3 regions of the Shewanella sp. FDAARGOS_354 genome follow, and region 3 is predicted to be linked to each of the others. Evidence: riboswitches for the same ligand, from Rfam matches in the RefSeq annotation. Region 3 holds a riboswitch; each other region holds the start of a gene.
What was found. Region 3 has a riboswitch for lysine ahead of CEQ32_RS00995 (Na+/H+ antiporter NhaC family protein). Riboswitches for the same ligand answer to the same signal wherever they lie in the genome.
Positions count from the first base shown of each region.

Region 1: another riboswitch for lysine. It lies ahead of lysC (lysine-sensitive aspartokinase 3); the one in region 3 lies ahead of CEQ32_RS00995 (Na+/H+ antiporter NhaC family protein).
Region 2: another riboswitch for lysine. It lies ahead of CEQ32_RS11505 (Na+/H+ antiporter NhaC family protein); the one in region 3 lies ahead of CEQ32_RS00995 (Na+/H+ antiporter NhaC family protein).

Region 1 is NZ_CP022089.2:4,386,676-4,396,757, reverse strand. Features, by position in the region: gene nrfA (ammonia-forming nitrite reductase cytochrome c552 subunit) at 1-891, opposite strand, end outside; gene narQ (nitrate/nitrite two-component system sensor histidine kinase NarQ) at 1,134-2,930, shown strand; gene CEQ32_RS19760 (response regulator) at 2,923-3,552, shown strand; gene CEQ32_RS19755 (YacL family protein) at 3,641-4,015, opposite strand; gene CEQ32_RS19750 (zinc transporter ZntB) at 4,196-5,161, shown strand; gene CEQ32_RS19745 (succinylglutamate desuccinylase/aspartoacylase family protein) at 5,216-6,331, opposite strand; gene lysC (lysine-sensitive aspartokinase 3) at 6,333-7,688, opposite strand; lysine riboswitch at 7,832-8,006, opposite strand; gene CEQ32_RS19735 (DUF3293 domain-containing protein) at 8,250-8,684, opposite strand; gene arcA (two-component system response regulator ArcA) at 9,267-9,983, shown strand.
Region 2 is NZ_CP022089.2:2,530,531-2,540,612, reverse strand. Features, by position in the region: gene CEQ32_RS11515 (hypothetical protein) at 1-2,085, opposite strand, end outside; gene CEQ32_RS11510 (dienelactone hydrolase family protein) at 2,368-3,330, shown strand; lysine riboswitch at 3,471-3,642, shown strand; gene CEQ32_RS11505 (Na+/H+ antiporter NhaC family protein) at 3,726-5,306, shown strand; gene CEQ32_RS11500 (choice-of-anchor Q domain-containing protein) at 6,164-9,019, shown strand; gene CEQ32_RS11495 (hypothetical protein) at 9,253-9,666, shown strand; gene CEQ32_RS11490 (AAA family ATPase) at 9,752-10,082, shown strand, end outside.
Region 3 is NZ_CP022089.2:195,026-205,107, forward strand. Features, by position in the region: gene CEQ32_RS00980 (H-NS family nucleoid-associated regulatory protein) at 1-346, opposite strand, end outside; gene CEQ32_RS00985 (electron transfer flavoprotein subunit beta/FixA family protein) at 656-1,405, shown strand; gene CEQ32_RS00990 (electron transfer flavoprotein subunit alpha/FixB family protein) at 1,406-2,332, shown strand; lysine riboswitch at 2,428-2,624, shown strand; partial or broken gene CEQ32_RS00995 (Na+/H+ antiporter NhaC family protein) at 2,704-3,936, shown strand; gene tnpA (IS200/IS605 family transposase) at 3,963-4,367, opposite strand; gene CEQ32_RS01005 (RNA-guided endonuclease InsQ/TnpB family protein) at 4,414-5,508, shown strand; partial or broken gene CEQ32_RS01010 (Na+/H+ antiporter NhaC family protein) at 5,521-5,898, shown strand; gene CEQ32_RS01015 (M3 family metallopeptidase) at 5,991-8,141, opposite strand; gene CEQ32_RS01020 (multiheme c-type cytochrome) at 8,313-10,082, opposite strand, start outside.

The DNA.
Region 1 (10,082 bases), 840 kb from region 3:
ATCGAATGGGTTACCGACTTTATGGTCAGTGAACTTCTTACCTTCAGGGCTAGTCACTTTAGGCATATGGCAGTCAACGCAACTGACATTATTTTTACCATGAATACCCATCTTCCAAGTTTCGTACTCAGGGTGCTGTGCTTTTAACATTGGTGTTTTAGACAGTGCATGAGTCCAATCAGAGAACTCAATACCATCATAGTAAACTTCCATTTGCTCAACGGTTACGCCCATATCCCAAGGGAATTTCACGAAACCTTTACGGTCGTCTTTCTTCTCGAAATAGTATTCAACGTGACACTGACCGCAAACCATTGATTGCTTGTCTTTCTTGGATGCTTTGTCAAATGGAGTGCCAATAGCCTCCATAGCACGGTCAACATAAGGACGAGAAATACGTAATTTTGGAGAGCCTTTTTCATGGCAATCGCCACAGCCAATAGTATTGGTCACTTCTGGACCACCTTTGGCCCATTTACCTTTGAAGTAACCATCTTCACCTTGCTCTTCGATTAAGCGAGGTACGTCTGGGCTCTTACAGCTCCAACAGGCCATTGGCATTGGGCCATCTTCCGCATTGGCTGGAGCGCCTGTACGCAGAGTATTACGCACATCAGTCACGGCATACATATGGCCGCGAGGTGCGCTGTAATCTTTAGCAAAACTATAGCCCGCCCACAGAATAACCATATTCGGATCCTGTGCTAACGCATCAACAAGCTCTTCACTCTTTGCAGTGTCATGCCAGCTATTATATTGATTTTTAAATTTATCTTTATAAACTTCATTGCGAGGCTCAGTTTTATCACTCGCCATCGCACTCGCCGCCATGAAGCTGGCGGCAACCAATGCACTCAGTGCAAAGGACTTACCTGTCATCTTCTTCATCATCTCATCTCCGTGTTGCATTATTTTAGTGAGTCACGACATCTCCAGGGTCAAAGTTAGTAGCTAAATACTGCTAAAAATATACCTCTTAGGGGGTATCTTAAACGAGATTTGCGCTAGATCAAAATGTAATAGTGTTGTTGTTCACACTTTTATGTTTTTGTTAATGTAATACATTATTTTCTAATGTAAAAACACGGCTAAAGTAACATTAGCTCAAGCGTCACAAGGTAGGTATTAGACATATGAAACGAGGAAGCCTTACCTCAAAAATTCTGGGTTTAATGTTAGTACTGATTTTGCTTTCTAGCAGCCTAGCGATCTTCGCAATCATCAATTTGTCTTACAGCCTAGGGGATGCAAAAGCCATCAACGCCTCTGGTTCACTGCGGATGCAAAGCTACCGGCTGATGTTCTACGCCAACTCAGGCAGTGAAGCTGCCCAAGAAAAAATCACTGAATTTGAAAATACGCTGCATTCTGAGGCACTACAACCCTCCACAGGCTGGCTCAGTCAGAAAAGAATAGCCGAGCAATATCAACTTGTTATCGATAAGTGGCTAGTGATGAAATATTACATCGAGCAGGAAAACTCCCGCGACTACGCCGCCTCACTCAAGGACTTTGTAGATACTATTGATTTATTGGTATTGGAGATGGAGCATCATGCCGCTTTTAAGTTGCGCCTTCTCGCGGCGAGCCAAATTTTTGGGCTTGGGCTGATGTTGGTTATCGCCTTTTTAGCGGTGCGCTTTACTAAACGCAAAGTCGTTGTACCCTTGCAACAATTGATGGAGTCCGCCAATACGATTTCTAAGGGTAACTTTGAGATCGAAATGCCCGAAACCGAATATATTGAACTCACGGCTCTGACCGATGCACTGCAAAAAACCGCGCGAGAGCTAGCCACACTCTACGGTAACTTAGAGTCACAAGTGGCCGAAAAAACCTTAGCACTGACACGGGCGAATAATGAACTGGCCTTTTTATACGACACTCTGTTAACACTTAATGCCAATAAGCTGGACTATAAGTCCCTCAAAGCAGCATTAAATCAGCTAAAAGATTATGAGTCGATCGAGTATTTGAGGCTGATTATCCAATACCCTGAGCAGGAGCTCGAAGTCGTAGAAGCCGATGGTGGCTGGCCAGAAGGCGCTCACAACAACATCCGCTTTCCGCTACAATTTGAGCAGGCTGATTTAGGTTATTTAGAGCTTATCTCAACCCAAGATATTAATACTCCGTTGTTTAAAAACTTTGCCATTATGCTTACTCACTCCATCGTTATTCATAACGCTACCGAACAAAGACAACAGTTAGCCCTAATGGAAGAACGTGGTGTTATCGCAAGGGAATTACATGATTCACTCGGGCAAGTGCTTTCTTTCCTAAAAATCCAAATTAGCTTGCTGCGCAAAAATTTAGATCTTAGCTGCCGCAATCCTACCATTGAGGGACAACTCACAGAGATCAACGAAGGGGTTAGTACAGCCTATGTACAACTCCGAGAGTTACTATCCACCTTCAGATTAACCATTAAGGAACCCAATCTGAAGAATGCGATGGAAGCTATGCTTGAGCAGCTCAGAGCAAAAACCGATATCAAGATCCACCTCGATTATAAGCTTTCCCCCCAATGGTTAGAGGCGAAACAACATATCCATATTTTGCAGATCACCCGAGAAGCAACACTCAACGCTATCAAACATGCCCGTGCTAGCCATATCAATATTCGCTGTTATAAAGATGAGCATGGTATGGTTAATATTAGTGTAAGTGATGATGGTGTAGGCATTGGCCATATTAAAGAACGGGATCAGCACTTCGGCATAGGCATCATGCATGAACGTGCCAGCAAATTAGGCGGCACGGTTGTATTTAGCAGCAATGATCCGCAAACTAGTCGCAAAGGAATCACTGGACAGCTAGAGCCAGAAAATCCAGACTCGCCCCTTGAACCCCATAGCACATCCAATTTATCACAGGGCACCAAAGTCACTTTAATCTTCCCTTCTCAACAGGAGCCTACACATGGGTAAACCTTATTCTGTTCTGGTGGTCGATGATCACCCTCTCTTACGTAAAGGTATCTGCCAATTGATCGCCTCAGATCCAGACTTTAACCTCTTCGGTGAAGTGGGTAGTGGTTTAGATGCTTTAAGCGCCGTAGTAACTGATGAACCTGACATCGTCTTGCTCGATCTCAATATGAAGGGAATGACTGGCCTCGATACCCTCAATGCCATGCGCCAAGAAGGCGTGACCTCACGAATCGTGATCTTAACCGTTTCAGATGCAAAACAAGATGTTATTCGCCTATTACGTGCGGGAGCTGACGGTTACTTACTCAAAGATACCGAGCCAGATTTGCTGCTCGATAAACTCAAAAATGCCATGTCAGGCCACAGAGTGATCAGCGAAGAAGTTGAAGAATATCTCTATGAACTCAAAAATGCCGCCGATGAACAAGAATGGATTTCAAGCCTCACCCCAAGGGAACTACAGATCCTGCAACAACTGGCGGAAGGATTAAGTAATCGTATGATTTCAGAGCATTTACACATCAGTGAAGGCACTGTGAAAGTGCATGTCAAAAACCTGTTGCGTAAAGCTAATGCCAAGTCGAGAACCGAAATGGCGGTAAGATATTTGAACAATTGATATTGGATAAGTGATAGACTTACTCCATTAAATAATAAAGGCAATCAATAGATTGCCTTTATTATTTGTTGATATTCACAGCGGGCGGTTATAGCCCTTTTTGCACAAATTCATACCAACTAAGTAGCGCTTCTTCTAAATCTTCTAGCCCACAGTAAGCCTCAGATTCAGCATCATAGAGGGACATCGCCTCTTCGAGTTCATAATCCTGCTCAAATCCTAAAGCATTAGCGTAAATTCGTGCCTGCTCCTCATCCAGATCTAAGGTAATATCTTTGCCGATAAAACGCCAAGAAACTCGCTTACCTGTTTGAATTTCTTTGATAATATCGAGCACTTGCTGAATTTTGGCTAACTCAGGCCCCAACTCTTCTGAAAACCATTGGCCCAGTACCTCATGGTCCATGCTAAAGCTGGCTAAATACGTGCCAGTCAAACTGTTACGCCGAAATTCATATTCCATTTTATCTTCTCAATACATTACAACTAAGGCTAATTTTAATCTATTTCATCATAAGTTGCTTGGCCAGCAATTTACTCATCTAGCGCTGAGGTTATTGTGAGAGGAAACGACGCTAGGCTTCATTTCCACTGTAAAATCAGTTAGCTTTACCCGATGATTTAGCATGAGATGGAATGTGACATGCACGAAGGATTTATCTATAGCATAGTGCTTAGCGGCGCACGAGCTGGCTCAACCTTAAGCCCAGAACAACTTGAAAATTGGGACCCTAAGGACGGGTTGATTTGGGTACACCTACGTTATCGCCACAAAAAGGCTCGCCATTGGGTGTTAAACAGCGGTCTTAATAAAGTCGAAACCGATGCCCTGCTCGCCCAAGATACTCGCCCTCGAGCCGTATTGGCAGGGGAAGGTGTATTACTGGCACTGCGCGGTATTAACTTAAATCCAAACTCAGCACCTGAAGATATGGTCGCCGTGCGAATTTACGCCGATAGACAGCGCATTATCTCCACCTGTGATCGCGAGTTGCAATCGGTTAAAGATGTGGCTGAACTGATCATGGAAGGCACAGGCCCAACCACCACAGGAGATTTTCTCCTCGCCATTTGTGAAAAACTGACTACACGTAAAGTCGATTTTATCGATACGCTAGAGGAGCAACTTTCAGAATTAGAAGAACAAGTTGTTTCTGGCAATGTTAAAGATTTACGTACTGATATTGCCGAACTACGCCGACAAACCGTAGCCTTGCGCCGCTATTTAGGCCCACAGAAAGAAGCCTTCACTAAGATGCTGTCCGATCAATTTGTGCTGTTTAATGAACCCGAAAAACTTAAGATGCGCGAAACCACGGATAAGCTTATTCGCACCATTGAAGACTTAGATGCACTGCGCGACCGAGCCAATGTGACCCAGGAAGAGTTACTCAGCCAGCAATCGGAGCAGCTAAACAAGCGCTTGTATTTCTTATCCTTAGTCTCGGCAATTTTCTTGCCTCTGGGCTTTTTAACCGGTTTGCTTGGGGTCAATATCGGCGGTATTCCCGGTGCGGATAACGCATGGGCTTTTGCGACCTTCTGCGGCATTTTAATATCGCTGGTTGCCCTGCAAATGGCGCTCTTCTATCGCTTTAAGTGGTTGTAGACTGTAATAAAAAAAGCCAATCTCGAGATTGGCGTTTTGTTTTGCTGATTGCCGTTAATATGGCAATTCAAACAGATTGGTCATGACTTTATAGAGCTCTGTGCCTTGATGCACCGACGCCGAAGCAAAATGGAGTATAGGCACACAATCCTGGGGCAAACTGAGTGCCGTCAGCTCCTGCTCACTGCCATATAAGTCGAGTCGCAGCAGATTGACTAAGGTCTCACCCGCCGCAAGCGGCTCTCCCACGGGCGCCACATATTCCACCAAGCCCGCCATAGGCGCATGGTACTTTTTGTAATCCTTAAGATAACAGCCAAAACGCGGCATCTTAACGGGTTCCACTTGCTCGGCAATCACCCCGCGATGACTTAAATAGGCCAAAATGCCTTTAGCATCGACTAAAGCATCCTCAAGGCAAATGCGTTCTTGGCTCGCCAGTTCCAAGGTAAAAGCTGAAACGGCGATATTGAGATCCCGCCCCTGCGCTTTTGCCACTTCACTCAATTGCCACCAAGGACAAAATGCCGCCTCATCCATTGCGCCACCAAAACTATTGGGGATCACCAGTGTGTAAGGAATCGTGAAAAACTGCGCCGCTGCAATATCATATTCAGGGCAATACAAATGTTTACAGGATTTAGGCCCAGTATGCAGATCGAGCACTATATCCGCTGCATGGGCCATAGCCTGTAAGCTAACCGCCAATCTGTGGCCCGTGGTCACGCCCCAATCGTTACGTAACCGCTGCTGGCAAGCTTCAATCAAGGTGCTGCGATATGCTTGAATAAGTTCGCTATCGCTAAGCTCAGCATGTTCACTGTACCAAGCGGGTAAATCTATCGCGTGATTTAAGTACTCACGATTCCAGTTTACGCCAGTGATAGGGTCAAAACGCCCCAGTGTAAACTCACCGCTTTTTTGATTAATTCCCAGCGGATTAGCCAAGGGCACTAAGGTCATTTCCCCTAAGATGTCGCAATTTTCCAACTGTTTCATCAATTGATAAATCACCGCATTGCCTTGCACCTCAGCACCATGGACATTAGCCTGAATATACACTTTAGGGCCAGATACATGACCACTTGGCTTAAAGTGATAAATCGGCAGCGTCAGAGCCTGCCCTGCGGCAAGCTCCCCAATTTGCAGAGACGATGTTGTCGGCAACATACTAAACGCCTTCAAACAAGTTTTCGTGCAACGCTTTAACCACTTGTGCCGCTTCGGATTCGGCTACTAACACACACAAGTTATGCGGGCTGGCACCTTGGCAGATCATCCGCACATTATGGGGTTCGAGCACTTCAAACACGCGGCGACAAATACCCGCAGTCGTAGCGATGCGATTACCGATAATCGCCACCAATGCTAAACCATCCTCCACGCGCACGCGGCAATGTTGCGATAATTCTTGCAGTAACGCTTCACTTAATAAACCTTGTCCGCTTGAATCGGAGCCGGTTTTATCTAGAGTGAGCGATACGTTAACTTCGGAGGTGGTGATCAAATCCACACTGATCTTGTGTCTTGCCAATGTGGCAAAGGTTTCCGCCAAGAAGCCCTGCGCATGCAGCATTTGTAGGCTGTGCAGATTGAGTAGCGTCTGGTCGCGGCGCAGCGCCACCGCGCGGAACACGGGTGCATCTTCAACCTGATGGCGGATCCAAGTGCCACCCTTTTCAGGCTCCTTGCTTGAACCGACAAACACTTGAATTTGTTGGCGCACGGCCGGAAGAATCGTCGCAGGATGTAATACTTTAGCGCCAAAGGTTGCCATTTCAGCGGCTTCGTTAAAACTGATTTCGGCAATCGGATGGGCGTTTGGCGCGAGGCGCGGATCGGTCGTATAAATCCCGGCCACATCGGTCCAAATCTCAACCGCTGAGGCTTTTAAGGCTTCGGCTAACAATGCGGCGGAATAGTCGCTACCGCCACGGCCGAGAGTTGTGGTTTGCCCCGCTTCATCGGAGCCTATAAAACCTTGAGTCACAATCACTTGCTCAGATAACAGCGGCAGTAAATGCTCACTCGATAGCAAAGCAATTTGCTCAACCTGTGGCTCTGCGCGGCCAAAATGGCTGTCGGTGCGCAGCACACGGCGCACATCGAAGGCACTTGAGTTGGCGCCTTTTTCGCGCAACACCGCCGCAAATAATGCCGACGAACACTGCTCACCAAGGGACAATAACTCATCCATGGTGGCCTTACTGCGCTGGGACGCCAGCGCTTCGCTTAATACCGCCATACGGCTTAACAGCTTATCTAATGCGGCAGCAACATCGTTAGGGCGACCGAGTTTATCTAAGATAGCGTATTGAATCTGCGCAATTTGCTTTAATCGTTGTAAGCGACCATCGTCGTTAATTGACTCTTGGGTCAGTTCAACCAACAGGTTAGTCACGCCACTGGAGGCGCTAACCACCACTAAACGGCAATCAGGATTGCCCAGTACGATATCGGCGCAGCGATTCATTGCACCGTAATCGGCAACTGAAGTACCACCAAATTTTGCGACAACAAGAGACATTAGCGCACCTCCGCAGAAGCAGAATACACGGCACAAACAAGGATAAGATATTGATTAACTAACATGATTACGCTCCGAACTAACTTCGTTCGAAGAGCCTGGTGCTCAATGATACGCACCCCAATAGAAGGGAAACAGCAATCGTCACCAGAAGCTCTCCACCAATTACAGGTGACAATCGTTAGGATTCAGCCTAAGCGACCGACATAAACATGCAGCAACCACATCTATGCCTCGGCGTTAATCTCCCTCATCAATCATCGCTGGAGTTTGTGCTCCTCTGACTGACTACCTAGTTAACGCTCCTCTTCTGTTCCTTTCCGCCGGAAAGGGACGAAAAAAGTAGCAATAAACCCCTAATGAAGTCAATGCTAATTTCACACACTATATACAAATTCAATAAACGCATTTAAAAACAATGGGAATTTAAAACGTTTGCGACTCATGCCAAATGAGAATAGGGAAAAATCAATCAGATCTAGCAAAGAAGAAAAACAAACTAGCCTTGCCGTGAGAGCAGCAAAGCTTAGCCAGAGGAGCGATTAAAAGCGTCAATCGCGGTTAGGTGACCAAGTCCGGTAGCTCATAAACCAAACGCACATAGTCGTTAAATCGACCTAAACACACCTCTGTTTGCCCGGCTAATGTACAAGGCACTAAACTCACCTCGCCCTGTTCCACCATGTAGATAGCGTATTGATTAAACTTTTTCCCCAACTGCAAGGCCATGCTGCGATCAATAAACACGGCCCAGCTCTTCTCCATATGGGATAAATCTGGCGATGCCCCAATCAGTGCACGATAGGGACTGCCTAATAATTCAATTTCACGTAAAAGTTGGCGGTCGAGTAATCGGTTTTGGCTGGGAGTGAGGAGGGTTGAAGCGGGATTATGGGCGGTAATTACAGCAAAGGAAAAATCACAGGATAATGCTTGAGTAAGCAAAAACAACGGCGTTTGATAATGCTGCCACAAATCTTGAGTCATGTTGTCCATTGGTAGTCTAGTCGAAAAATGAACCCGCGCTAGTTTAACAGAGAGCCTAAAAAATCCAAAGAGGCGTGAACTGGCTCACAAGAATTAAAAATACATTAGTTATACTAATCAATGACTAAAGTAAATATCATGGTAAATCAGCGTCTCAGCCTGAAATTTGTTAACATTTCATTTGTTAACAAATGCCTAAAACGAGTACAATGTCGTCATTGGCCAGTTAAGCAGATAACATTAAGTTTGCTTAATCTTGACAAGGGTTTGTTAGATTCCTCTGCGAAATCACCTTATGCTGGCCAGACATCTTTTAAAATGTGTTCTACATTTGATTTATCATTTAAACATTTTAAAAAAAACAATAGTTAAGGAACTATTTTTAACTATTGCTTATCGAAGTTGATACTGGTTACGTTTTATCGTATTACACTTTAAACGTTCACTTATATACATCCTGACGTGTAGCCGTGAAGATCTTCCCTTTGAAGCACAGAGCAGTAAGTGGAAGTATCAACATTTTATGAATATAAGAATCCGATGTAAGTGATTCTTATGGTTAGAATATTGGTTAAAATTTAGGTACTTAATATGCAAAATCCGCACATTCTGATCGTTGAAGATGAAGCCGTTACCCGTAACACGCTAAGAAGTATTTTCGAGGCAGAAGGGTATGTGGTAACTGAGGCCAATGATGGCGCAGAAATGCATAAGGCTATGCAGGAAAACAAAATTAACCTCGTGGTTATGGACATTAACCTACCAGGTAAAAACGGTCTGTTGTTGGCACGTGAATTACGTGAAATCAACAACATCGGTCTGATCTTCTTAACAGGCCGTGACAACGAAGTCGACAAAATCCTTGGACTTGAAATTGGCGCGGACGATTATATTACCAAGCCGTTCAACCCTCGTGAATTGACGATTCGTGCTCGCAACCTTCTGACTCGTGTTAATAGCGCAGGCAATGAAGTCGAAGAAAAGAGCTCTGTCGAATACTATCGTTTTAACGATTGGAGCCTAGAGATCAACAGCCGTTCTCTAGTAAGCCCACAGGGTGAATCTTACAAACTGCCACGTAGTGAATTCCGCGCTATGCTGCACTTTGTTGAAAACCCAGGCAAAATCTTAACTCGTGCCGATCTACTGATGAAGATGACTGGCCGTGAGTTAAAGCCACACGACCGTACTGTTGACGTGACCATCCGTCGTATTCGTAAGCACTTCGAAAGCTTGCCAGATACGCCAGAAATCATCGCTACCATTCACGGTGAAGGCTACCGTTTCTGCGGTAACTTAGAAGACTAATCTTCAATTTGCCGTTTGAACGCCATAAAAAACCAGATCCTAGGATCTGGTTTTTTTTTATCTCTGCAAAATAGGTTTTAGCTGTACGAAATAATACCA
Region 2 (10,082 bases), 2.3 Mb from region 3:
CTTAAAGTAATTGTTAAGATTGCTACTCGGCTCATTGCCATATCCCGTTTGCGCCAGCCAAGATTGTAAATCGATTAACCAAGGGCGGTCTGTCGCGGCCAGTTCTAAAGGCTGCCAATGGATATCACCTTGGCAACGGATCTTACCCTTGATCTGTTTATCGTAGAAAAACTGCCGCACATGATCCGGAGTCATCAACATATAGGCACTGCCGCTTAGGGCATTGGGAACAAACTGCCAAGTGACGGGATTTTTACCCTCATTAAAACCTTGTTCTATTTCAGGTTTACAGGCGGTCGCCAAAGCCGCTGACATGGGAATAGATAGATTATGGCCATTGTCAGACACCAGTTTTATCCCTTGGATCGTATTGACCTCATTTTTAGCGCTATCTAGCGTCGGATTGGTGAAGCTACCTAGGCTGGCGTTACCAAACTCGGTGGGAGGATTCGCCAGATTTTTGTCGTACTCGGTAAATTGTACAAAGCGAATCGTCTTGGTTTGAGTCAACTCCGGCTGGGGTTGTTTCTCGATTAACACCACGGTTTTTGGGGTCTCATCGAGCTTGAGTAAGAGTGCGTTGCTGGTGAGGTGATGGCTCTCATCGGCTCCAATTAATTGTTCTAGCAGCTCCTTTTCCGTCGCCGTTAACCAGGAGGGATAATTACCTTCGCGACGGGCATCTGCGATCATGCCTTTAAACTGTTGGAAAGGCAGGTTAATACTCTGATCCTCACTCTGTTTTGATATGACTTTAAACAGTTTCGCCTCGGCATCGAGCACCTGGATTGTTAGGCTGGCATCGCCAAAGGTGTAAGGTGTTGCCAGCAATTCATCCCACGACTTTTCGACGATCTTATTCGTCTGTGGGATAAGCGTTAGCTTGGCATTAATATGGTCTATCTGCTTGAGTTTATTCGCAGTGTTATCCCACCCCGTCGCAATAATATCGGTTGCAGATTCAATCGAGGGATTATAATTCCTCGCCCAACCTCTACCGTGCTGCCAGAAGTGAATGTCAATCGCTTTGCCGTTAGCATCAAAGGCGCTTAAGTCCTCATAACGTACATCGGCTTCCACATATTGCGGGCTCATATTGTGGACAAAGCGCAATTGCAGATCTTCAGGGGTATCAGTACCCCAAGGGCCAACATTATCTAAAATACCTTGTTGATCAGGTAATAAGGATTTTATAAATGCCTCATTATTGGGGCGATACTCCTGCGGTACCTCGCTAATGCGGTATAGCTCCTTTTGCCGATCATCCCTATCGCGCTCAGCATCAAATCTATCATCGGCATGCCAAAGCGTGCTCATGATATACGGCCTATCCTTAGGCGCCATCACGGTACGGTGGGTGAAAGTACTGCCTTGGCGCTCTTCCCGTTGAAAAAACGCCATGCTCTCTAACCAACCGGTTTTACGGTTAACTTCGAACTTGCCATAGGCCTTATACTTGCCTTTTTCACCTTGTAACACGGCGATTAATTTATCTTCACTGACCTGCTCAACCGTCCAAGTTAAGCGCCCATCCATCGGGGCGCTTGTGCTATAACCGACGCGAGGCTCAAGCGCCACAGGCAAGGTTGGGGCTTGTTTAAACAAGTTATTAAGATTTTGCCAGCGCTCAAATAACTCCTTGATATCTTTTTGATCCATCTTGGCAATGGGTGTCAGTTGGCGGACTTCACCATTGTTAAATTCCACATTAAAGCCATCTTTAACCAACTGAGCGAGTTCATTGGATTTGGCTTTTGGGTCGATATTACTCACCGGGATCGGCATGCCATAATCGCTAATTTGCAGCAGGTTAGGTTGGATAAAAAAGCGGGCATTATGGGTTAGTGGCGTGGTTAAGCTGGCCGCCTTACCTTCTGTATCTTGTAACTGGTAATCCAGCAGCAATCGTGCCTGCAACACTTTACGAGTTTCGAAACCATCGTTGAGGTGTGAAGTAGAAATAATCTGATACTCGCGCGAAGCGGGTATACTTGCTGACTTATCAGAAACCTGATTATCGCAAGCCGTTAACCCAAGCGTGAGCGTGACAGTGGTACAAAGTACCCTGCATATCCCTATAGCCATTTGAACTCCATTGGTAACTTATGTTATTGAAATGTAATGATATTAATATGTTGTTTGGCGACATTATACACAAAAATGCCCCTAGGGAATAAAAAGCTCACGCCAATTTGGGCGCATGGTCAACCATAAATTGGCTATTGATGAGTGGAGAATTATTAAATGGGCGGCATAAAGCTAATTGCCCTGATAAGCTCTCATCCTTTACTCTTGGTAAGGCCGCTAGATAACTCACAAGCTAGGGAATATAAACCAGTGGTTAGCTTGTTTAATGGAGAAAGAACGATGAGCCCAGATCATAAGCCAGAACTAACCACACCACCTTTCCCTGTCATTCCTCAGGAAGCCTTTGACTGGTATGACGAATATGCCCACGGCATTATCGACCGCCGTGAGTTTATGGCTCGCCTTGCGGGCCTTGTGGCACTGGGTTTTACCATGACCACGCTGACGGGCGCACTAATGCCTAATTACGCCTTAGCCGAGCAAGTCTCCTTTAACGATCCCAGCATTCAAGCCAGTTATGTAAAGTTTCCATCTCCCGATGGTTATGGTGAAGGCCGCGGTTATTTAGTCTTGCCAAACGCGTTGCTGATCCCAGGCCAAAAGGCGGGCGATCCTAAGACCTTAGATCTCAGTAAAAAAGCCCCTGTGGTATTGGTGGTGCACGAAAATCGTGGCTTAAATCCCTATATCGAAGATGTGGCTCGCCGCTTAGCGGCCAAGGGGTATATCGCCTTTGCCCCAGATGCGCTTTACAGCCTTGGTGGATATCCTGGTAATGATGATGCGGGCCGCGCCATGCAAGCTAGCCTTGATAGAGCCAAAATCGAGCAGGACTTTATCGCCGCCGCGCGCTTTTTAAGGTCGCACCCGCAGAGTAATGGCAAACTCGGTGCCGTCGGTTTCTGCTTTGGTGGCTATATCGTCAATATGCTCGCCGCCACCATTCCCGATGAGCTAGCGGCGGGTGTGCCTTTTTATGGCACACCCGCAGCAACTGAGCTGCGCAGCCGCGTGAAAGGCCCACTGATGTTGCAATTTGCCGCTTTAGATCAACGGATTAACGATACATGGGCCGAGTATGAAGCCCAGCTAAAGGCTAATAAAGCCGATTACGTCGCTTATCTTTACCCGAATGTGAATCATGGTTTTCATAATGACTCCACCGCCCGTTATGATGAGCCAACGGCTGAGCTCGCATGGACAAGAACCTTAGATTTTTTTGGTAAACATTTACTCGTATAAGTCCATTTGGCGCTATTGCAACGCTTGATGGGCTGATGTTTCTTGTGTTACCAACTTGTAGGTGATTCATTGTTTTATACGCGAGTGGGATCAAAATACTTGCTATCGGTTCCCATCTCGCTAGAATGCCCGCTCGAATACCTTTAAGTAGAGGCGCGCTGCCTATGACTACTTGTGCGGAGGGTGATGCCGCAGATGTACAAGGAAAGGAGTCAGCGCCGAAGTAGCCAGGTCATCAAACCGAGCTGCTGGTTTTGCATCAAATAGGTGCAAGACTGCCATAGTCATCCACTATGGAGCGCTACCTGAAGGGGCTGAGGAGTAATACCTCCCTATAGGTTTTGTTTCTTTATCCTCTCGGTAGATCTCCACCCGTTTTTTGGTGAAAAGAGATCATGGACATTAGTCATTTTGCTGACTCAGGTTGGTCAGTGCTTCCCCCTTTATTAGCCGTCGCCTTGGCGATCATCACTCGTCGCGTACTGTTATCCCTTGGCGTAGGGATTGTGGCCGGCAGTTTGTTACTCAATCAGTTTTCTCCCCTTGATTCATTGCACTATATGTTCAATACCGTGCTGAAGATTTTTTGGGTCGATGGCGCACTTAATCGCGACAATATCAATATGTTGCTGTTTATGTTGCTGCTTGGTGGACTCATTAGTCTGATGACGGTTTCTGGCGCCACCCGCGCCTTTGCCGAGTGGGCAGCTAAGCGCGCTAAGACCCGTCGCGGCGCGAAAGGCTTAACTGGGGTGATGGTGTTTGCGTTTTTTATTGACGACTTTTTTCATAGTTTGTCGGTTGGCGCTATTTGCCGTCCGGTGACCGATCGCTTTCAAATCTCCCGCGCCAAACTGGCTTATCTTTTAGATTCTACCGCTGCGCCCGTGTGCGTATTGATGCCCATCTCCTCTTGGGGCGCTTATATTATCGCGCTTATCGGTGGCATTATGGCCGCCCACGGCATTAGTGAGCAAAGCCCAATCTCAGCCTTTGTTGAGATGATCCCGATGAATCTCTATGCCGTGTTTACCCTGTTGATGGTGCTGGTGGTGATTATCTTTCAAATGGATATCGGCCCAATGCGTAAACATGAAGCATGGGCGCTGGAAGGGAAGCTTTGGGATCCGACTAAGCCTCGTCCAATCGGCTTAGATATGGAAAGCCCTGAAGAAAGTAACGGTGGCATGATCGATATGGTATTGCCGATCCTAACCCTCACCGGCGCGACCGTGTATTTTATGATTTCCTCTGGTGCGGCAGTATTGGATGAAAAAGAGCTGCCATTTAGCGTACTTGGCTCCTTTGAAAACACCAATGTGGGCTCCTCGCTAGTGTATGGCGCGCTGTGCAGCTTAGCGGTGTCAATTCTGCTTGCGCTGCGGTTAAAATTGGGTGCTAAAAACTGGCTTAAAGCCGCCCCGCAAGGCGTGATGGCCATGCTACCCGCCATTAATATTTTGCTGTTTGCCTGGGCGATTGGTGCGGTTGTTCGCGATGTTGAGACTGGCAAATATCTGGCCTCCCTCGCCAACGGTAACTTGCCAATTGAAGTGTTGCCTGCGGTGGTGTTTGTGTTGTCCTGCGCCATGGCATTTGCTACCGGAACCAGTTGGGGCACCTTTGGTATTATGTTGCCACTGGCTGGCGACATGGCCGCTGCCAGCGATATCGCGTTAATGCTGCCAATGCTTGCCGCAGTGCTCGCGGGTTCAGTGTTTGGCGATCATAGCTCGCCGATTTCCAGCACCAGTATTTTGTCGGCCACGGGGGCAGGTTGCCACCATATTGACCATGTGATGACCCAGCTACCCTATGCGTTAGCCATCGCCTTTGGCGCCACCTTAGGCTATTTGGCCATGGGGATTATGCATTCAACCTTAGCTGGATTCGCCGTAAGCGCCCTGTGGTTTGTGCTCTTCACTGCTTATCATCTGCGTAAAACGAAAAATCAGCCTTTGTTAGCTACGGCATAAGGCACTTTTACACGCTATCAACTAGGGGCCTATGGGCCCCTTGGTTTTTTGTGGGCTTGAGTAAGCCTGCATCCGTTCAAATAAACTTAAGTCATCACTTAACTATCTAATTTGTAATGTGAAAGTGGTAGACAGATGTTCAGCACAACGTTATCTTAGGTTTTTAACAAGGATGAAACTTAATCGTGACCTCGATTCAGTTCACTTGCATCAGGAAGATGTGTCTTTATTTCGCAAGAACACCTCCTGAACAATATGCGATAAGACTCTAGGTGCTAGGTGCTAGGTGCTAGGTGCTAGGTGCTAGGTGCTAGGTGCTAGGTTCTAGATTCTAGATTCTAGATTCTATAAAAGCATTACAGCAGTGCAATCCCTTGGCTAATGGGTGTTGGCCAAGTGCGGTAGCCATGGAAAGATTTTTGTCGGTTCACAAAGTAGTGAACTGGTTATTTAGCGGCCTTTCGGCCGAGGTGAATCAAGGTCGTGGGTCTTCAACCCACACCCGACCAAGAGGGGATCAACAGCAATTCCCTCTTGGATCTCCCTTGCCGCCCCTAACGGAGTTGAAAGCCCCTTGGGCATTAAGCGTTCTTATGCTATCGCGTCAGACGCTCGTCCCTGATTCGACTGACGCTATCTCGGCATCCATGCCTCGCTCACGCAACGAACGCAAATGCCCTGCGGCAACTCCGAGGGGGTGGTGTATTCCTTCGGCTCAGGTGTTATAGGTCGATTGTTAAGGCATAAAAGTGCCTGTCCAATTTTTTTAACCTCAGTGTCAGTTATAAACAATGAAAGTTATACCTATCCGAATATTTTAAATAATTTAATAAAATCAAATAAATGGATGTTATGATATGAAATATGCACTTGTACCCCTTTTGTGTTTATGTCTTTCAGCATGTGGTGGCGGTGGTGGAGATTCTTCAGCAGAAACACCTACCCCACCTCCTGTCACCAAAGATCCCTTGTCTAAATTTATCAATATTAAAGACCAATATGCAGGTATTGAGTCTGCAGCTCCATTGAATACAGAAACATTAGGCCAAGTGTACAAGTACATCTTTACACTCATTCCTGAATTACTACCGGACTATAACGATCAAAGTGGCGAACTGGGTTCGACTTGCTCTGGTGGTGGAACGATTAAAATTTCGAATGGAAGCTCAGATAAAGAAAAAAATATTGCTTTCACTAATTGCGTTGAAGATGGTATGACAACTAACGGTAAAGCTACTGTGAGAGCAAACCGATTTTCCACCGATGGAATACTTATTGATAGTACCGTGATTTTTGAGGATGTTGATGTAAAAGGTACTTTAGGTCACAGTTTACTTGCTGGTACTGCACAATATGTAGAGCAGGACTTAACTTGTGCAAAAACTGAAGCAACATATAATTTAATGTTTTCAGATGTAAATAATAAAAAACAAATCTTATTTTCAAATTTTAAATTTATTAGAACTGGTAATGAGATGGTGTTATGTGGAAATGATGGTTTTAGGATACAAGGTCGCGTATTCGATTCATCTTTAGGGTTCTGGGATGTCCAAACGAATGAATTATTTAAACTTAACACTATGGTACATGCCTATGAAGAAAGTGGTGAGTTTGTTGTTAGGGGAAGTAACAGTAGTCAAGCTACATTTTCAGTTGAATTCTATAAGGAGTTAAGAGGAAACATAATCTCTAATTACACCTATTATAAAATTATGCTACATAGTGGCATGGTAAATAAAGAATATGCTTTTTTAAAGGAATACTATAAACCCTCCATATTGACCTCATTTGAGGATGCGGATAACGATGGAATAACTAATGGTTGGGAGTTGGCTTTTGGTTTAAATCCAACATCGGCTTTGGATGCGACTCAAGATTTAGATGGTGATGGCTTTACAAATTTGCAAGAGTTCTTATCTTTTGGTCATCCTAACGATAAAAAAATACTTCCTAAAATTGCTGATCTCGGAGTTACTTTATCCCATGAAACCCAAGGCTATTCTAAAAAGATTATCGTAAAAGCTGAAGTCGAAAGTGATGTAAAATCAACTGACAGCGGAACAGTGTTGACGACCTACTCAACATCTCTTCCTGTTTATTTTGATAGCGATAGTTATGCTCATTCCAATTTTTGTACTTTAACAGATAATCGGCTCGAACTGACCTGTAAATGGGATAATATATCACCAGGATATAAAGCTGTTCAAGAGATCTATTTAAATGCTGACACAGCAAATGGAGCAGAGATTAAAAGTGTTATCACTGCAAAAATACAGCATCTTGGACATGATGAGGATTTGTCGAATAACCAAGCAACAATTGATGTTGCAAGACATGCTGCTGATGTATCTTATCGATTGTGGATTGATAACCGTCAAGAGTATATGATGGAATTAGTTGGTACTTCACAAAAGCTAGCGTTTACAATTCATCAGCAAGAATCTAAATTTGGTGGCTTTGATCCTGTGACCGGCAATAAAATTAGACTGGACATACCGGAAAATATCACATTATTAAGTGCCGAATGTGTTAATAGCCATGAAAAGTATAGTTGTTTGGTTGGAAACGAAATTGTTTTTAAAGACTATCAATGGGCTTATAGTTTTACACTTGATATTAGGGGAGATAGTCAAGGGGAAGGGAAGTTAGTATTCAATTCACTCAGCTCTATAACTGGTGATAAAGTGTTATCTTCAATACCATTTCCAATAGTGGTTGGTCAATCTACAGAAGCATTACAAAAACAGATTGATATGGCGGCCGATGGTGAAAAAGTTAATGTTCCGGCAGGAATTTATATTGGTGATTTAGATTTATCTAAAAAACAAACGCTATTAGAGGCGGAATCTAAAGGTGCTAAGCTTTATAGCAGCGAAACTTCATTTTGGCAACCAAGTTTAATTATTGATAAAAATAGTAGTGTAAATGGTTTTACCTTAGCTAATCACTATATAAAGGTAGAGGGTAGTGGAGGTGCTATTACACGTAATTTATTTGATGGTACACCAAACAACCTCATGTCAGTATCCATTTTAAATAGCGGAGAGATGCTTTTTGAACAAAATATATTGATAGGTAAGGCTCTCGATAATGGTTACGTATCTAGTAATTTGGATGATGATTACCATTGCCCTAGGATTGAAAGCGGTAATTATGCTGTTGCACAAAATACTAAGACTAGACTAGTGAATAATATATATTTTGGCAATCTTTTGGATGCGCCTGATTTATATTTCGGATGTCAGTTTCTTAATGCAAGTATGTCCTCTGAATTAGAAATCTACAATAATACTTTTCTTGGGCTAGAATCTGTAGTGAAGCTTATTTATTATGGGCTTGATGAGCCATATTATAAAATGTCAATCGATAACAATATCGTTTCAAAATCTAGATATTTAATTGATAATGCTTCGTATGCTAGTACTTTGTATAAGTTTGCTTCTGGAAGCAGCATTAACTTAAGTAATAATATAGTTAATGATGTTAGGGGGGTGTATATAGATATGCAGGACCAACAAGTTGAAGTGAATACTTTTTTTGCCGATCCTTTACTTGATAATAATGGATATCCTTTTAGTAACTCACCGGTAATTGATGCTGGTGTGCCGTTAAACGTAGATGTCGATTTATATGGTGTAGCAAGACCAATTGACGGTGATAACAATGGAACAAAAGTCATTGATATTGGTGCAATAGAGTTTAGATTAAACTGATTATGCTACATTCTTTAATTGTTAAAGCTCTAATTGCTAAACAGTGGATGCAAGTTTGCTAAATAACCAGAAATGACTCATGGAATGTAAAGCACAGGAATGGCAGGTTAGTATTACTATGACCTGCCCATTTTTCTCAACGTCACTGGTGCAACAATGCCAGTTCTGGTGTATCCCGTAGTATTTATGTTTTCTGATGAAAAGAGCTGTTCAGAATAGAAATGGATTTTGGAATGAAATCAGTTTTACAAATTACCTTAGGGATCTTGTTAGCGGGTTTGGTCACTTTGTTAGTGCGAATTGGCTATTTGAGTTATATCGAATACCGCCTGACGCAAGGGCTTAATGAGTTTGCTATGCAACAAAAGCAAACTGAACTTGCTCGCCAACAAGCCGCAAAAGAACGCAAGATTATTGAATATCAACAGCAACAAATTGCAATTCAGCGGGCTGCGGAACAGCAACGTATCGCTCAGCAAAATGAAGCGGCACGCATACGTAAAGCCGAAGCATGGCGCAAATACTATATCGTCCCCGAAGACTGCAAAAACTATAAGTCAGATGAGCATATGGTTAACTGTCTAAACCATAAAGCCGATGCCAAAGCAGAATTTGATAGAGTTTATGATTCTACAAATATTCAATAGATTTTAGTTTTTACTTAATATTTAATAGTTATCTTGATTGGTTTTTAATCATTTTAAGTTTTAATTTTAAAAAAATGGAGTTTTTATGAGAATTGATGAAATAACATTTCACAACTTTAAATCAAGAGATAGATTTGCTAGTGTTAATTTTTCTGATGATAATGTTACTATTATTTTCGGTGATAATGGTTGTGGGAAAACAACATTTTTAAAAGCTATTAGCGCATTTCTTTCTCAAGATGAAAGTTCATTAAAGGCATTAGGTGTTAATCGTATTGAATGTAAAATATCTGATGGTGGTAATGTAAGAGATGTTATAGTCTCAATGGATGATGGGGTCTTTAACTGGGAAGAATTTGAAAATAGTTTTTTACAAAATTCCAGATCTCTTTCTTTAGGTGTTGAACGAGGTGTAA
Region 3 (10,082 bases):
TAAATACTGTTGGCATACGGCCTTGACCTGTCCACTGGATCACTTCGCCATCAACTTCAATTTGGTATTTCGCTGGACGAGGAGCGCGTTTCTTGCTCGAGGCTTTAACTGCAACACCACCTAAATCGTCGATTGATAAACCAACGGCTTCCATTTGTTGACGGATTTCTTCAATTTTTGCATTACGAGCAGCAATAGCTTGCTGTTCTTCTGCTTCCATTGACTCACGCTCAACTAAAATTTTATCTAGTTTAGCCGCTAAATCACGCAGTTCTTCAACGCTAAGATCTTTTACAGCAGCTTTAAAACGACGACCGTGAGTTAATATCTCTAAAAATTCGCTCATATCTATTTTCGTCCCACTCTATTTTTATTACAGGATAATGGTGAACAACAGCTAAATGATAGAAACTAATATTGCTCGAATCAAATAAAATTATGCAATAAACAAAAATTAAATATTATTTAATTTTTGAACTTTTTATATATGGCAAATAAGTGTTCAAAAATGTGGCCAATACGACAGTCTTAAAAATGCAAACAAGCGTTTGACTTTGGTTGACGTTAACGTTAACAGGACGTAAAGTGGCTCTATCCTGCATTGGTGATCACCAATGTTTTGTCCATGTACATGAAAGTGTAGGAAGGAAGCCCTATGAAAGTATTGGTGCCTGTTAAGCGCGTAGTTGATGCCAATGTGAAGGTCAGGGTAAAAGCTGACAACACCAGCGTTGATACCGCAAACCTCAAAATGGCGTTGAACCCTTTTTGTGAAATTGCAGTAGAAGAAGCGGTTCGTTTAAAAGAAGCGGGCAGTGCTACTGAAGTAGTGGTCGTCAGCATCGGCAATAAAGCCGTTCAAGAACAATTGCGTACCGCATTAGCATTAGGTGCTGATCGCGCGATTCACATTGATACTGAAGAAGAGTTAGCACCAGTATCAATTGCCAAATTACTTAAAGCAGTACAAGAAAAAGAACAAGCGCAATTAGTGCTGTTTGGTAAGCAATCCATTGATGGTGATAATAACCAAACGGGCCAAATGTTTGCTGCATTAACGGATATGCCGCAAGCGACCTTTGCTTCAGCAATTAAAGTTGAAGGTAATTCACTTCAAGTTGCTCGTGAGATAGATGGTGGTATGCAAACCTTAAATCTACCGTTGCCAGCTGTGGTGACTGCGGATTTACGTTTGAATGAGCCACGTTATGCCTCATTACCTAATATCATGAAAGCCAAACGTAAGCCGTTAGATGTGCTGACGGTAGCTGATTTAGGTGTGACGCTCAAAGCGCATCAAACGGTGATCAAGGTAACGCCGCCTGCTGAACGTAAGGCCGGTATTATGGTTGCGTCGGTAGCAGAGCTGGTTGAAAAGTTAAAGAATGAAGCGAAGGTGATCTAAATGGCCATTTTAGTATTAGCAGAACACGATAATGCGGCGCTGAAACTGGATACCGCTAAAGTTGTCACCGCAGCTCGTGCGATCGGCGGCGATGTACATGTATTGGTGGTGGGCCATCAATGTGGTGCAGTGGTGCAAGCCGCTCAAGCTCTACAAGGTGTCGCGCAAGTATTAGTTGCCGATAACAGCGCTTATGAAGCGCATTTAGCCGAAAACGTGGCTAAATTGCTGGTGGACTTAGCACCAAACTACAGCCATATTCTCGCAGCGGCATCGAGTGCGGGTAAAGACACGTTACCGCGTGTGGCAGCACTTTTAGATGTGGCGCAAATTTCGGAAGTGATTGGCGTGGTGAGTAGCGATACCTTTGTTCGCCCGATTTATGCGGGTAACGCCTTAGCGACAGTTCAAAGCCATGACGCTATCAAAGTGATGACAGTGCGTGCCAGTGCTTTCGATGCGGTGACACAGGGTAATAACGCTGCTGTGACTACCTTGGATAAAGTGTTTGAAGCCAAAGCTCAGTTTGTGTCTCAAGCGCTGACAGTTTCAGCACGTCCAGAGTTAGGTAATGCTGGCATTATCGTATCTGGTGGCCGTGGCATGGGCAGCGGTGAAAACTTCGGGATGTTAGAGCAACTGGCTGATAAGCTTGGTGCCGCAGTAGGAGCTTCGCGTGCGGCGGTTGACGCAGGCTTTGTTCCGAATGACTTGCAAGTCGGTCAAACTGGTAAAATTGTCGCACCTAACCTCTATATTGCAGTCGGTATTTCAGGCGCGATCCAACATTTAGCGGGAATGAAAGACGCTAAGGTGATTGTGGCTATCAACAAAGACCCTGAAGCGCCTATCTTCCAAGTTGCCGATTATGGCCTCGAAGCTGACCTGTTCGAAGCCGTTCCGCAGTTGATTGCAAGCTTAAGTTGATTTTATTTGTGAGCTAAGTCAGAGTAAGCGGCTTCGCGGTGGTAACTGCTTAGCCGCTTATGTTTTTATGAGCCTCACGCCCATGTATGGGCGTTCTTAGAAGTAGAGGCGCACCAAATATCAGTAGTGATCAGTAGGGTGATTCCGTTGATCGTTCACGAAAGGATTTGGTGCCGAAGTAGTTTGATTTATCACGATCAACTGCTGGGGTTGTGTCTAATAGGTACAACACTGCCATAGTATTTCCAGATACGGATATTAGGAATAGTTACTATGGAGCGCTACTGATAGGACAGGTGATCTTGGGTATCTATTGCCTTTTCCCACCAGTTCAGTCGCCCTCCATTCGTATTTTGACGAAGAAATAATCAATGACTGTAGTTAGTTATGCCGATTCGGCGCTTTCTTTGCTCCCGCCTGTGGTTGCAATTGTATTGGCGATTTTTACTCGCCGAGTGCTTCTTTCCCTCGGTTTAGGAATTGTGATTGGAGTATTATTGCTCAATCAACTTTCTCCTGTGGCCAGCGGTGAGTTTTTATTTAACAGTGTAAAAGGACTTTTTTGGTCGGAAGATGGCGTAAATTCTTGGAATTTATACATTCTCGGTTTCTTGATTGTATTGGGGATGATCACCGCTCTAATTACTGTGAGTGGTAGTGCTCGGGCATTTGCTGATTGGGCAATGTTACATATTCGTAATAAGCGCGATGCGAAATTACTGACCATGTTTTTAGGCTGTGTTGTTTTTATTGACGATTATTTCAATAGTTTAGTCGTTGGGTCTGTCGCAAGGCCTGTTACCGACCGTTACCATATTTCCCGCGCTAAGTTAGCTTATTTATTAGATTCTACCGCAGCACCAGTTTGTGTCATTTCACCGGTATCAAGTTGGGGCGCTTATATTATTGCGTTAATTGGCGGAATATTAACAGCACATGGTTTTGCGGATTCAGGGCATTTAAGTGTCTTTATTCAAATGATCCCTATGAATTTCTACGCAATTTTCTCTTTATTATTACTGCTTTGTGTGGCGTTTATGGGCTTAGATGTTGGCCCTATGCGTGAACATGAATTAAATGCCATGCGCGGTAATTTATACGATGAGACTAAAGGTTTACCGCCAGGTGCTAATGCTGATTTACCCGAAGCTGAAACAGGTAAAATCCTCGGGTTATTCCTACCTATCACAGTACTGGTATTTGCGACCCTGTATTTTATGATCGATAGCGGTGCCCAAGTATTAGCTAAAGAAGGCATTGAATTTAATATTATTTCTGCTTTCGAGAAAACCGATGTGAGTTCATCACTGTTCTTTGGTGCCCTGATTGGTTTAGCGGTTGCGCTGGTACTTAACTTAGTGCAAGGCGTTGAAAAATCAATGGTATTAAAAGGTGTAGTGCAGGGCGCTCGCTCTATGTTGCCTGCGATTTACATCTTGTTATTTGCTTGGACCATTGCAGGTGTGATCGGCCAGCTTGAAACCGGTAAGTTTATGGCTAGCCTAGCCACTGGGAATATTCCCTTTGCTTTCTTACCTGCATTAATTTTTGTGTTAGCGGGCCTGACCAAAATGCGCGACAAGCCCCGTGCTTTTAGCGCGGGGAAGGATAGCGCAAGTTGCGAAGCAACTTAATGCGGCCTATCTTGTTGCTCAATATATTGCCTTAATACGTCTATTGGAGCGCCCCCAACAGATCCTGCAAAGTAGCTGGGCGACCAAAGTGCATTTTTCATGTAGGCTGGCTTATGAAGATTTGGATAGTACTGTTTCAACTTCCTGCTAGAAACCCCCTTTAGACTATTAACCAGCTTCGATATAGCCACTTTCGGTGGGTAGTTCACTAACAGGTGAACGTGGTCTTGCTCCCCGTTAAACTCTACGATCTCAGCCTCAAAATCCGCACAGACTTTTTCCATGATGTCTCGCATCGTTTTTAGATGCGCATCCGTAAATAACTTGCCACGATATTTAGCAATAAAAATAAGATGCACATGCATCATAAATACGCAGTGCCTTCCTCTTCGTAATTCCATAGGCCAACCTTTACAATCAAGCTTAAAGAACCTATATTAGTGCATTATGAGCATTCAGACCAAAACTTTAAGTGTTAGGGTAAAAGATAAACATGCGAAGCTGTTAAGACAGATGGCGTATGAAGTAAATCAATGCTTTAACCTGGCCAACGAACTAACCATGAAAGCGAGTCGCAACTATAGCGATGCTGGCGCGGTTAGACCTGTCTGGATGTCGGCTTACGATGTGCAAAAACCGATTCTAAGTTTTAGGAACGAATCTGGATTTATTATTCCATCCCACACAGCTCAAGAGGTCTGCGCCAAACACGCCCAAGCAAGAAAACAATTCAAACGAGCGAAGTTACGTTGGCGAATAAGCTCAGGCTCTAAACACTCTCTTGGCTTTGTGCCGTTTAAAAAAGGTTCTGCTAAGTGGAAGAGTGGGCAAGTCTTATTCGCAAAACAGCACTTTAAGGTTTGGGATACCTACGGGCTTTCACAATACGAGTTTACTTCAGGATCTTTCTCTGAAGACTCAAGAGGACGCTGGTACTTTAATGTGTGTGTTCATGTAGGCGCCTCAGCGCCCACCTCTGGAAAGACAGCCATCGGTATCGATCTAGGGTTAAAAGATACGGCAACTTGCAGTGATGGGGCTAAATTAGAACGGGGGAACTTCTACCGCGATCTAGAGGCGGATTTAGGCGTTGCCCAAAGAGCAAATAAGAAAAAGCGAGTCAAGGCCATTCATGCGAAGATCAAGAATCGTCGCAAAGATGCTTTGCATAAATTTAGTACGCGGCTGGTCAATGAAAATGCCGCAATATTTGTTGGCGATGTGAGCAGCTCCAAGTTAGCGAAAACTAAAATGGCAAAATCGGTTTTAGACGCAGGCTGGTCAATGCTCAAAACACAATTGGAATATAAAGCGATAGCGCGGTCAGTTGTGTTCGAAATAGTCAATGAATCCTACTCCACCCAGACCTGTTCGAGCTGTGGGGCGATCCCCGTCAGCAGTCCGAAAGGTAGAACTGGTCTTGGAATAAGAGAATGGGTGTGCTCTGAGTGCGGAGCAGAGCACGACCGCGATATAAACGCGGCAACCAATATTCTCGCGGCGGGGCATCGCCGTCTAGCTGTAGGAATCCCCGTGCTTTAGCGCGGGGAGGATGTCAATGCATTCTCTACAGGAACCAGTTGGGGTACGTTCGGGATTATGCTGCCGATAGCTGCGGATATGGCGATGGGCAGTCACACAGCCATGATGTTACCTATGCTGGCTTCGGTATTAGCGGGGGCGGTATTTGGTGATCATTGTTCACCGATTTCTGATACCACTATTTTGTCGTCGACGGGGGCCAGTTGCCATCATATCGACCACGTAGTGACGCAGCTTCCCTACGCAGTAATCGTTGCGCTGATCAGCATGATCGGCTACGTAGTGCTTGGCTTTACTGAATCGGTCAATGCGGGATTAGTGGCTTGTAGCATATTGTTTGTATTGACGATTTTTGGTTTGCACATTAAATCCAAAAGTACGGCTTTATAAGTCCGTGATTTAACTTCGCTCTTATATTGAGAATGTAAAACAAATCAGCCAGCAACTATGCTGGCTGATTTTTATCTACTCAGTATCTAAAATTACTGAGTCTGATTGAGCCCACGGCGGTTGAGTAAACCTTCAGTGGTAGGCTCTTGGCCGCGGAAGTTCTTGTAAGCTTCCATTGGCGCAATACTGTTGCCCACTTCGCGAATGGTCTTACGGTATTTCATGCCGATCTCACGGTTTAGGCCGCCTTGGGTTTGCACATAGGCAAAGGCGTCAGCCGCTAAAATTTCACTCCACATATACGCGTAGTAACTTGCTGAGTAACCACCTGGGAAGGCGTGGGCAAAGTAAGTTGACTTATAACGTGGTGGTACGGCGGTGATATTTAAGCCGTGCTTTTTCAGCGCATTAGCCTCAAAGGTCGCTACATCTTGCAATGGTGCATCAGGGCTTAATGAGTGCCATTCCATATCCACTAGCGCCGCAGCCATATACTCTAACGTATCGAAGCCTTGGTTAAAGCTGCCGGATTTTAACAGTTTTTGCAGTAACTCATCAGGGATAGGCTTGCCTGTTTCGTAGTGCTTGGCGTAGTTGGCTAACACTTTAGGGTGGGCCGCCCAATCTTCTTCGAAAGTCGATGGAAATTCCACAAAGTCACGGGATACCGAAGTCCCAGAAAGACTTGGGTAAGTCACTTTGGAGAACATACCGTGGGTACCGTGGCCCATTTCGTGGAACATCGTGGTGACTTCGTTATAGCTGACGAAGGTAGGTTGGCCATCAGGCGCCTTTTTAATGTTCATCACGTTAACTACGACAGGCTTAGTACCTTCGAGGAAGGATTGCCCTACAAACGAGCTCATCCATGCGCCACCGCGTTTACCTTCACGGGCAAAGTAATCAGCATAGAAAATCGCCATGCTTGAGCCATCGGCATCAAACATTTCATAGGCTTTCACATCTGGGTGGTATACAGGCAAATCTGGACGTGGTTTTAACGTCACGCCATACAACTCTTTAAGCGTATAGAACACGCCGTCTTCGAGGACGCGGTTAAATTCGAAGTAGGGACGAATGCTATTGGCATCAAGAGCGTATTTTTCTTGGCGGACTTTCTCTGCGTAAAACTCCCAGTCCCATGGTGCGAGTTCAAACTTGCCACCGGTCTTGTTGATCATCGCTTGGATATCGGCCGCTTCTTTCTCTGTGTTGGCGACTACGGCTGGCACCATAGAGCCAAACATGCTGTAAACCGCTTCTGGCGTTTTTGCCATTTGCGGTGTAAGGCGATAGCTAGCCCAGTTCTCATAACCTAAGAGAGCCGCGCGCTCGGCACGTAATTGGGCTAAGCGAGACACTAAAGATGCGGTTTCGTTTTCACCCGTTAAGCCACGGTTTGCCGAGGCTTCCCAAATGCGCTGGCGCAGTTCACGGTTCTCTAAAGAGGCGAGTATTGGCTGGCGAGTAGTGTTGGTGATATTGATTAAGTACTTACCTTCATGGCCTGCTGCCTTGGCATCATTTGCTGCCGAGGTGATTTCACTGTCGCTTAGGCCTGCGAGTTGTTCTTTGTTATCGACAACAATAGCGATTTCTTTGGTTAAGCGTAGTAAACGTTGAGAGAACTCGTTGGTCAGCGTTGATTGTTCTTCGTTCAGGGCGCGGATTTTTACTTTCTGCTCATCGGTCAGCTTAGCGCCAGCCATGATAAAGCGCTGGTGATACACCTCAACCAAACGTACCGCTTCAGGCGTTAAACCTAAGTTATTGCGGTCGTTATAGATGGCTTCAATACGAGCGAATAGCGCAGGATTAAGGTTGATGTTATCCGAGTGAGCAGCCATTTTGGGTGCCATTTCACCTTGGATTTTACGCAGGGCTGGATTGCTGTTCGAACCTGCGAGGTTGTAAAACACGCTCGATGCACGGTTGAGCAGGGCGCCGCTTTTTTCCATGGCGACAATTGTGTTATCAAAGGTTGGCGCAGCAGGATTGTTAGCAATTGCTAAAATTTCTTGATACTGCTCTTTAATACCTTGTTCTAAAGCGGGCTGAAAATGCTCGTCTTTAATAACGCTGAAATCAGGTGCTTGATATTGCAGTGTACTGGCTTGGAATAAGGGGTTTTGGGTTTGTACTGCGGTGACATTTGCAGCTTTTGTATCTTGAGTGCTACAGCCAGCTAGTGCTCCGGTCATCAGTGTGGCGCCAATGGCGATGGCAATAAAACTTTTACGCATAGTTGAGTGATTTCCTTAGAATTGTAGTTTTTGTGACTCTAGCGTTACTAACTTAAATAGGACTGAAAACCTATGGGATGAAGTTGTAAGTAAAAGTAAACAAAAAAAGCGCCCCAAGGTTACGGGGCGCTTTGAACTATTTTCTTGCAGGGAAAATAGTGGGACGATTAACTATTTACGGGTGAAGTTGTGGTATTTGTCGATACCTGATCTGCTACCTGTGTTATGGCAAACAGCACATGCTTCTCCTGTTGGTTGTTTGAACCAATCACCTACGGCAGGAACGCTGATCTCGCCACCATTGCTAGCCATGTGAGCTTTGACTGCATCGCCTGTGTGGCAAGCATAGCAGTTAGCGGTAACAGGGCTGGTCATTTTGTTACCAGGTTCAAGGATGTATTGGTTTGGTATTTTGTTTAAATCAATCGCGGTTTCGTGACAGGCAACACAGCTTGTGACTGGGTTGATTGCACCTGCACCGTTAGCGGTTTTCGCTTGAGTGCCATCGGCCTTCATCTCACCGACATTCGCACCGTTGCCCCAGTGCCAGCTGTGCACCATAGGACCAAAACCAGCACCGAGTGTGGCTGATGTCCGTGCCATACCATTATCATGGCAAGCTACGCAAGCCTTACCGCCTTCGTCAAATGCGCCATTTTTGTGGAATGCGGTGGCATCATTGTGACAAGTAGTACAGCTGTTATCACTGACTACGGTGCGACGTTCAAAGGCGGATACTTTGGTTGCAGTCGCAGGATCGACTACATCAGAGTATGCGGTGAACGAGACCCCCATTGAGCCGTCATAGCCATTGGCTCTGAGGCTGCCATTGCTTTGATAGCGTTGGTTACCGTCGTACTCCATCCAACCTGCGGTGCTGAAGGTCACACGTGCAGAGTAGACATAGTTGGCGTTTACAGGGCTGATATCGGTCAGCAGATGACAGATATTTTTAGTACCATCAGCATTGTAGCCATAGTAATAGTTAGTACGGTTACCTGGGCGACCGACTAAGCTATTTTTTTCGTAGGAATGCAGATAAGCACCTGCGTAAACAATCGGTTTCTTAGCATCAAATACCAGCGGATTTGAGTAGTTGAAGTTATCTTTAATGCTAAAGATATTACCGTCAGTATCTTTTACTGTCAGAGTGGTACACCAGCCTGGTGCGGTAACGGCAGAAGCTGCACCAGTTGGCGCATAATGATCTGTTTTTGTTGAAATATCATCAACTTTAACAGGGGTAGATAATTCAAGTTTATACTTAGCACGTAATGCTTGGCGCTCAGTAATACCTGTTTTACCTTCATGCATCGGACGGACATCGGCACCATTACTTGGCACAATCGCGCCTGGTACACCACCAGTATTGTGACAGTCAATACAGCCTGGGCCTGAAACATTAATATTGGTTGGAGCTTCAACGTGGCAAGAACTACAGTTCATCACGCTGAAATCTTTAGTAAATTTCTGGTGATTAATGTGGCCAATCTTAGACAGTGTGTTGGTTGAATAACCGCCGATAGAGAAACCTTCGGCATTTTTTGCTGCAAAGCTAACTGAGCCGTGACAGACTAAACAGCCTTCAACGAAGGTGACTTCGCTGTCCATACCGGTTGCTACATATTTAGTGTGTTTACGTGGGCTTGTTGAATAGTCTACGTGACAGGAATAGCAACTATCGGTCGTGGTTGAATGAGTTCCCTCTGGCTTGTTCACCACCAGCGGTGCTGAGAGAGCAATGCCAGTTTCAGCATTACCGCCGACTCTGAGCCATACAATACCTTCGGTACCTGCGTTAACACCTTTCATTGGGGCTTTAAAGCTATAGTGACCATCGCCTAATGAAGTGAGCAGAGCGCCCTCAGTTGCTTGAGTCGCAGCGCCACCGATATTGACGTTATCTTTGACAGGATTGCCACTTGCGTCTGTTTTGTCGGC